Regions from separate parts of the Achromobacter pulmonis genome, predicted to be linked through region 2. Evidence: predicted binding sites of a transcription regulator. Region 2 holds the regulator's gene; the other holds the start of a gene.
The links. Region 2 encodes LexA, which represses DNA repair genes until DNA is damaged. Its sites were predicted from a motif close to ACTGTATNNNNATACAGT; they were not measured.

Region 1 (3,410 bases), 520 kb from region 2:
CGCCACCTGGGTCGGGGTGGCCATGGTGGTGGCCTATTCGTTCCAGGGCACCGAGCTGGTTGGCGTGGCCGCGGGCGAATCCGAGAACCCGCGCCGCAACGTGCCGCGCGCCATCAACCACGTGTTCTGGCGCATCCTGCTGTTCTACGTGCTGGCGATCCTGATCATCGGCCTGCTGATTCCCTATACCGACCCGCAGCTGCTGCGCAACGAGGTCGAGGACATCGCTGTCAGCCCGTTCACGCTGGTGTTCCAGCACGCCGGGCTGCTGTCGGCGGCCACCATCATGAACGCGGTGATCCTGACCTCGGTGCTGTCCGCTGGCAACTCGGGCATGTACGCCGCCACCCGGATGCTGTTCAATATGGCGGCCGAGGGCCAGGCGCCGAAGCTGTTCCAGCGCGTGACGGGCAACGGCGTGCCGCTGTACGCGCTGCTGGCCACCACCGCGCTGGCCTGCCTGTGCATGTTCAGCGTGGTCTACAGCCCCAAGGCGGTCTACATCTGGCTGCTGAATTTCGCCGGCATGACCGAGTTCATCGTGTGGCTGAGCATCGCGGTCAGCCACTACCGCTTCCGCCAGGGCTACGTGAAGCACGGCTACGACACCGCCGACCTGCCCTACAAGGCCGGCCTGTTCCCTTTCGGCCCGCTGCTGGCCTTCGTGCTGTGCCTGTTGGTCACGCTGGGCCAGAACTACCAGGCCTTCCTGGACGAGCGCATCGACTGGATCGGGGTGGTCTCGACCTACCTGGCGATCCCGCTGTTCCTGGCGTTCTGGATCGGCCACCGGCTGGTGAAGAAGTCGCGCTGGATCCGCTACGAAGACATGCGGTTCTACGGTTTCGAGGCCGACCGCGCCGCCGGCGTCGGCCAGGACGCGCCGGTGGCCGCCGGCCAGCCGGCGCGGTCCTGAACCCGCGCCAGCGCTATTCGAAAGCGTTGCGCGGGCGCTGCGCGATGACGCCGTACCAGCCCAGGCCGGCATAGGTTTCATAACCCGGCGTCAACGCGAACCCCACCAGGCCGCGGTCGGCGTTTTCGTAGTAGCCGCGGGGCTGCTCGTCGTGGCGCAGCACGTAGCGCTCTTGCAGCGATGCCGCACCATCCGAGGCGGCGATGACGCGCTGGCGGCTGTCGACCAGCAGGCAGCGGGTGCGTCCCCATTCCTCTTCCGACAGGCCCACCGACTTGACGATGCTGTCGGCCTGCTGGGTCCAGTCGAAGAACACCCCCAGCACGCCCAGCGGCTCGCCCTGCTTGTCGGCATCACGTCGGATCGCGGTGGCGTAGGTGGCGACGTGGGCGCCGTCCAGCAGCCGCGCGCGGTCGATGTCCATGGCCACGTATTCGCCGCCGTCAGCCGTGGCCATCCCGCGCCGGAACCATTCGCTCTGGCTGACGTTGGCGCCGCGCGCCTGCGGATAGCGGTCCGGACGACCATTGGCCACCACCCGCCCCTGCGCGTCGGCCACCCACAAGTCCAGGTAGACCGTGTAGCTGTCCAGGATCACGCCCAGCCGGCCGCTGGCGTGGCGCGCGCTGTCGGCGCCGGGTTCCTGCAAGGCCCGCACCACCGCGGAATCCGTGGCCCACCAGCGCACGTCGCAGGACCGCTCGTACAGGTTGCGGTCCATGGTCTCGATCATGTTCAGCGCCAGGTCGCTCAGGCGGCGGCCCTCGTAGCCACGGATCTCGTGCAGGGTGTGCTCGCCGATGCGGATCAGGTCGGCGATGGAGCCAGCCAACTCTTCCTTGAGCGCGTCGGCAATGCCGGTGATCTGCTCGGACACGTACTGTACCTGATTGGCCACCACCGCGAATCCGCGCCCCGCCTCGCCCGAGCGCGCGGCCTCGATACGCGCATTCAGCGACAGGTACTTGGCCTGCTGGTTGATGTCGACGATGCTCTCGATCTTCTCGTTCGAAATCCGCTCGACGCGGCGCGACAGTTCGACGATGCGTTCGGGTTGATGGGCCATGTTCAGCACTCCTTTTGTTGGACGTTGTTGCGAGAGGAGACGGTGACATGAGGACACAAGCAGGAAGCGTGCCAAGCCGTGCACGGGTTAATGAGTCGCCCCATCCAAGGGCACGGCGGGCATGGCTGCGGGTCGGCGCGCCTCGAAGCGGGTCGCGCGGCGCGCACCAATACGGTGCAACCGGCGGATACATCCCTAGCCTTCCGGGTCGGGTAAAATACTGTATATTCATACAGCAAAAGCAGCTTCAGCCCGGGGCTTACCCCCGGCTGCCGCGCCGTCCACCGCGTCTTCACCCAGAGAAACCGGGTCGCCCGCCCGCCATGCCGTCGCCAGAACAGATCCATCCCGCGTTGTGGCGCGCCACTCAGTTGGCGCGCGGCGCCGCCCGCAGCCTGCCCACCGGCCACGCCGCCCTGTCGGCCGAGCTGCCGGACGGCGGCTGGCCGCTGGGATCGCTGATCGAACTGCTGGCGCCGCAACCCGGCATCGGCGAAATCCGCCTGTTGCGCCCGGCCCTGGCGCAACTGGAAACGCGCCGCGCCATCGCCCTGGTGCAGCCGCCGCACGCGCCGCACATCGCCAGTTGGATGAGCTGGCGGCTCGACCCGCGCCAATTGCTCTGGGTCGCCCCCGAAAAACCGCTGGACGCCCTGTGGGCCGCCGAGCAGATCCTAAAAAATGGCAGTTGCGGCGCGCTGCTCTGCTGGCTGCCGCACGTGCGTCCCGAAGCGCTGCGCCGGCTGCACCTGGCGGCGCAGGCCAGCGACCTGCTGTTCGTTGCCCTGCGCCCGGCCAGCGCGGCCCAGCATGCCACCCCCGCCCCCTTGCGCCTGGCGCTCGCGCCCGCGCCGGGCGGGCTGTCCGTCCACATCCTCAAGCGCCGCGGACCGGTCTGCGAGGCCCCGCTGTACGTGGGCCTGGAGCCCGGCGTCGCGGCGCCCACCCGCCCTCATGCGCCTCTGGATCGCCGCCTGCCTGCGCTGCCTGCCGCTGGACGCCCTGCGCCCGCACTGGCCGCATGAGGCCCAGGCCTACGCGGTCCTGGACCAGGAACGCGTCGCCGCCCTCACGCCCGCCGCGCGCCAGGCCGGCGTGCGCCCCGGCATGCGCCGCGGCGGCGCGGCCGCCATCGCCCCCCAGGTCGAACTGCTGACGCGCGACCCGGTGGCCGAGGCCGACACCCTGCAAGGCGCGGCGCTGGCGCTGTTGCAATACACCCCCGAGGTCGCACTGGCGGACGAAAACACCGTGCTGCTGAACGTCGGCGCCAGCCTGCTGTTCTTTCGCGGGCCGCGCGCGCTGCACCAGCGCGTGGCCGCCACCCTGGCCGCGCTGGATCTGCGGGTGTCGCTGGGCATGGCGCCCACCGCCGCCGGCGCCTGGCTGCTGGCGCATCGCGGCGGCCGCCGCGCGCCGCGCCGGGTG
Region 2 (3,410 bases):
GTTACAACCAGGGCGCGCAAGCCTTGCTGCTCGGCAAGGACTCGCCGCTGGCGGCCGCCGGCCGTGTCCTGACCACCCAGGCCCTGGGCGGCACCGGCGCCCTCAAGATCGGCGCCGACTTCCTGCGCCAGCTGCTGCCGGCCTCCAAGGTCCTGATCAGCGATCCCAGCTGGGAGAACCACCGCGCGCTGTTCGAACGCGCCGGCTTCGAAGTGGGCACCTACGCCTACTATGATGCTGCCACCCGCGGCCTGAACTTCGACGGCATGCTGGCCGCCCTGAAGGCCGCCCCGGCCCAGACCATCGTCGTGCTGCACGCCTGCTGCCACAACCCCACCGGCGTTGACCCCACCTTCGACCAATGGAAGCAGATCGCCGCGGTCGTCAAGGAAAACAAGCTGGTGCCGTTCCTGGACATCGCCTACCAGGGCTTCGGCGACGGCCTCTATGAAGACGCGGCAGTCGTGCGCCTGTTCGCCGATCTCGACCTGACCATGTTCATCAGTTCGTCGTTCTCGAAGTCGTTCTCGCTGTACGGCGAGCGGGTCGGCGCCCTGACCGTCGTGGCCGGCAGCAAGGACGAAGCCACCCGCGTGCTGAGCCAGCTCAAGCGCGTCATCCGCACCAACTACTCCAACCCGCCCACCCACGGCGGCACCATCGTCTCCACGGTGCTGAACTCGCCCGAGCTGTTCGCCATGTGGGAAGAAGAACTCGGCGCGATGCGCGATCGCATCCGCCTGATGCGCAAGCAGCTGGTCGAGAAGATCAAGGAACACGGCGGCAAGCAGGACTTCAGCTTCGTGCTGCAGCAGCGCGGCATGTTCTCCTATTCGGGCCTGACCTCGGCCCAGGTCGACCGCCTGCGTGAAGAGCACGGCGTCTACGCCGTCTCCAGCGGCCGCATCTGCGTGGCCGCGCTCAACAGCGGCAACATCGATCAGGTGGCCAAGGGCATCGCTGCGGTGCTGTAGGGCATCCAGAAGGCAGGCAGTATCCAAAAACGGGACCCACGGGTCCCGTTTTTCATTGGCGGCCGCCGCCGCGATCTGATCAGCGCTTGCATTTTTGCGTTATGTCCCCCAGAATGCCGCTGTATATATGTACAGTCCGCTTCGAATCGGATCACCGCCATGGCCAGCAAACTCACTGATCGTCAACAGCAAATCCTGGACCTCATCCGGCAAACCGTCGCGCGCACCGGCTTTCCGCCCACCCGCGCCGAGATCGCCCAGGCCCTGGGGTTCCGCTCGCCCAACGCGGCCGAAGACCATCTCAAGGCCCTCGCGCGCAAGGGCGCCATCGAGCTCACCGCCGGCGCCTCGCGCGGCATCCGCCTGAAAGACGCCTCCTCCGCGCCGGCCCAGGCGCCGCTGCCTTTGCCCGGCCTGGCACAACTGCTGCTGCCGCTGGTGGGCCGTGTGGCGGCCGGCAGCCCGATCCTGGCCGCCGAACATGTCGAGCGCGAGATCGGCGTCGATCCCAGCCTGTTCGCCCAGGCTCCCGATTACCTGCTCAAGGTGCGCGGCATGAGCATGCGCGATGCGGGCATCCTCGAAGGCGACCTGCTGGCCGTCAAGAAGGCCTCTGAAGCACGCAACGGCCAGATCGTGGTGGCCCGGTTGGGCGACGACGTCACCGTCAAGCGGCTGCAGCGCCAGAACGGCCGCGTGGAATTGCTGCCCGAGAACCCCGACTTCAACGTCATCGTGGTCGAAGCCGACCAGGAATTCGCCCTGGAAGGCATTGCCGTCGGCCTGATCCGCCCGCACGCCCTGCACTGAGTCCCGCCCCTTCCGGGAACGGACGCCGGCCCAACGGCCGCGCTAAAAAAAGAAACCCCGCTCGTGCGGGGTTTCTTTTTGGGCAGACCCTAGCGGGCCGCCTCGGGACGGGATCAGTGCTTGAGCACCGGGTCCGTCGAGCCAGGTTCGGCCGGCTTGGCGACCAGCGGTTCCTTGACCGCTTCGTCTTCCGCCAGCGGCTCGGGCAGGCGTTCCAGGGCCAGCTCCAGCACCTTGTCGATCCAGCGCACCGGCACGATCTCAAGATGGTTCTTGACGTTGTCCGGAATCTCCGCCAAATCCTTGACGTTTTCTTCCGGAATCAAGACCGTCTTGATGCCGCCACGATGCGCGGCCAGCAGCTTTTCCTTCAAGCCGCCGATCGGCAGGACTTCGCCACGCAGCGTGATCTCGCCGGTCATGGCGACGTCGGCGCGCACCGGGATGCGCGACAACGCCGACACCATGGCGGTGGTGATCGCGATACCAGCGGACGGGCCGTCCTTGGGCGTCGCGCCTTCCGGCACGTGCACGTGCATGTCGTGCTTCTCGAACACACTGTCGGCAAAGCCCAGGCGCCGTGCCCGCGAGCGCACCACCGTACGGGCCGCCTCGACCGATTCCTTCATCACGTCGCCCAGCGAACCGGTGCGTTGGATCACGCCCTTGCCAGGCATGTCCGCCACTTCGATCGTGAGCAGGTCGCCACCGACTTCGGTCCAGGCCAGGCCGGTCACCTGACCGATCTGGTTTTCCTTTTCGGCCATGCCGAAGGTGTAGCGGCGCACGCCGAGGTAATCGCTGAGGTTGTCGCCCGTCACGTTGACCGGCTTGACCTCGAAGGGCTTGCCTTCGGCCTTGGCGCGGTCGCTCTGGGTCAGCAGTTGCTTGATCACCTTGCGGCAGATCTTGCCCACTTCGCGTTCGAGCGCACGCACACCGGCTTCGCGGGTGTAGTAGCGCACGATATCGCGCAGCGCGCTGTCGTCGACCGTCAGCTCGGACTCCTTGACGCCGTTGTTCTTCATCAGCTTGGGCAGCAGATGGTCGCGGGCGATGTGGATTTTTTCTTCCTCGGTGTAGCCGGACAGGCGGATCACTTCCATCCGGTCCAACAGGGCCGGCGGAATGTTCAGCGTGTTGCTGGTGGCCACGAACATGACGTCCGACAGATCGAAGTCGACTTCGATGTAGTGGTCCTGGAACGTATGGTTCTGTTCCGGGTCCAGCACTTCGAGCAGCGCCGACGAAGGATCGCCGCGGAAATCCATGCCCAGCTTGTCGATTTCATCGAGCAGGAACAGGGGATTGCGCACGCCGACCTTCGACATGTTCTGGACGATCTTGCCGGGCATCGAGCCGATGTACGTACGACGATGGCCGCGGATCTCGGCTTCGTCGCGCACGCCGCCCAGCGCCATGCGCACGAACTTGCGGTTCGTGGCCTTGGCGATGGACTGGCCCAGCGAGGTCTTGCCGACCCCCGGAGGACCGACCAGGCACAGGATCGGCGCCTTGACCTTGTCCACGCGCTGTTGCACGGCGAGGTATTCGAGGATGCGTTCCTTCACCTTCTCCAGGCCGTAGTGATCGTTGTCGAGCACGGTCTCGGCGTTGGAGATGGAA

Region 1: a site for LexA is predicted at 2,202-2,219, ahead of imuA (translesion DNA synthesis-associated protein ImuA). Genes of this name have one in related genera too.

The regions. Positions count from the first base shown of each region.
Region 1 covers NZ_JAIFOT010000001.1:4,676,625-4,680,034, reverse strand. The annotation lists gene K2W61_RS21480 (amino acid permease) at 1-916, shown strand, start outside; gene K2W61_RS21475 (methyl-accepting chemotaxis protein) at 930-1,991, opposite strand; gene imuA (translesion DNA synthesis-associated protein ImuA) at 2,306-3,007, shown strand; gene K2W61_RS21465 (Y-family DNA polymerase) at 2,937-3,410, shown strand, end outside.
Region 2 covers NZ_JAIFOT010000001.1:4,155,170-4,158,579, reverse strand. The annotation lists gene K2W61_RS19145 (amino acid aminotransferase) at 1-974, shown strand, start outside; gene lexA (transcriptional repressor LexA) at 1,134-1,784, shown strand; gene lon (endopeptidase La) at 1,898-3,410, opposite strand, start outside.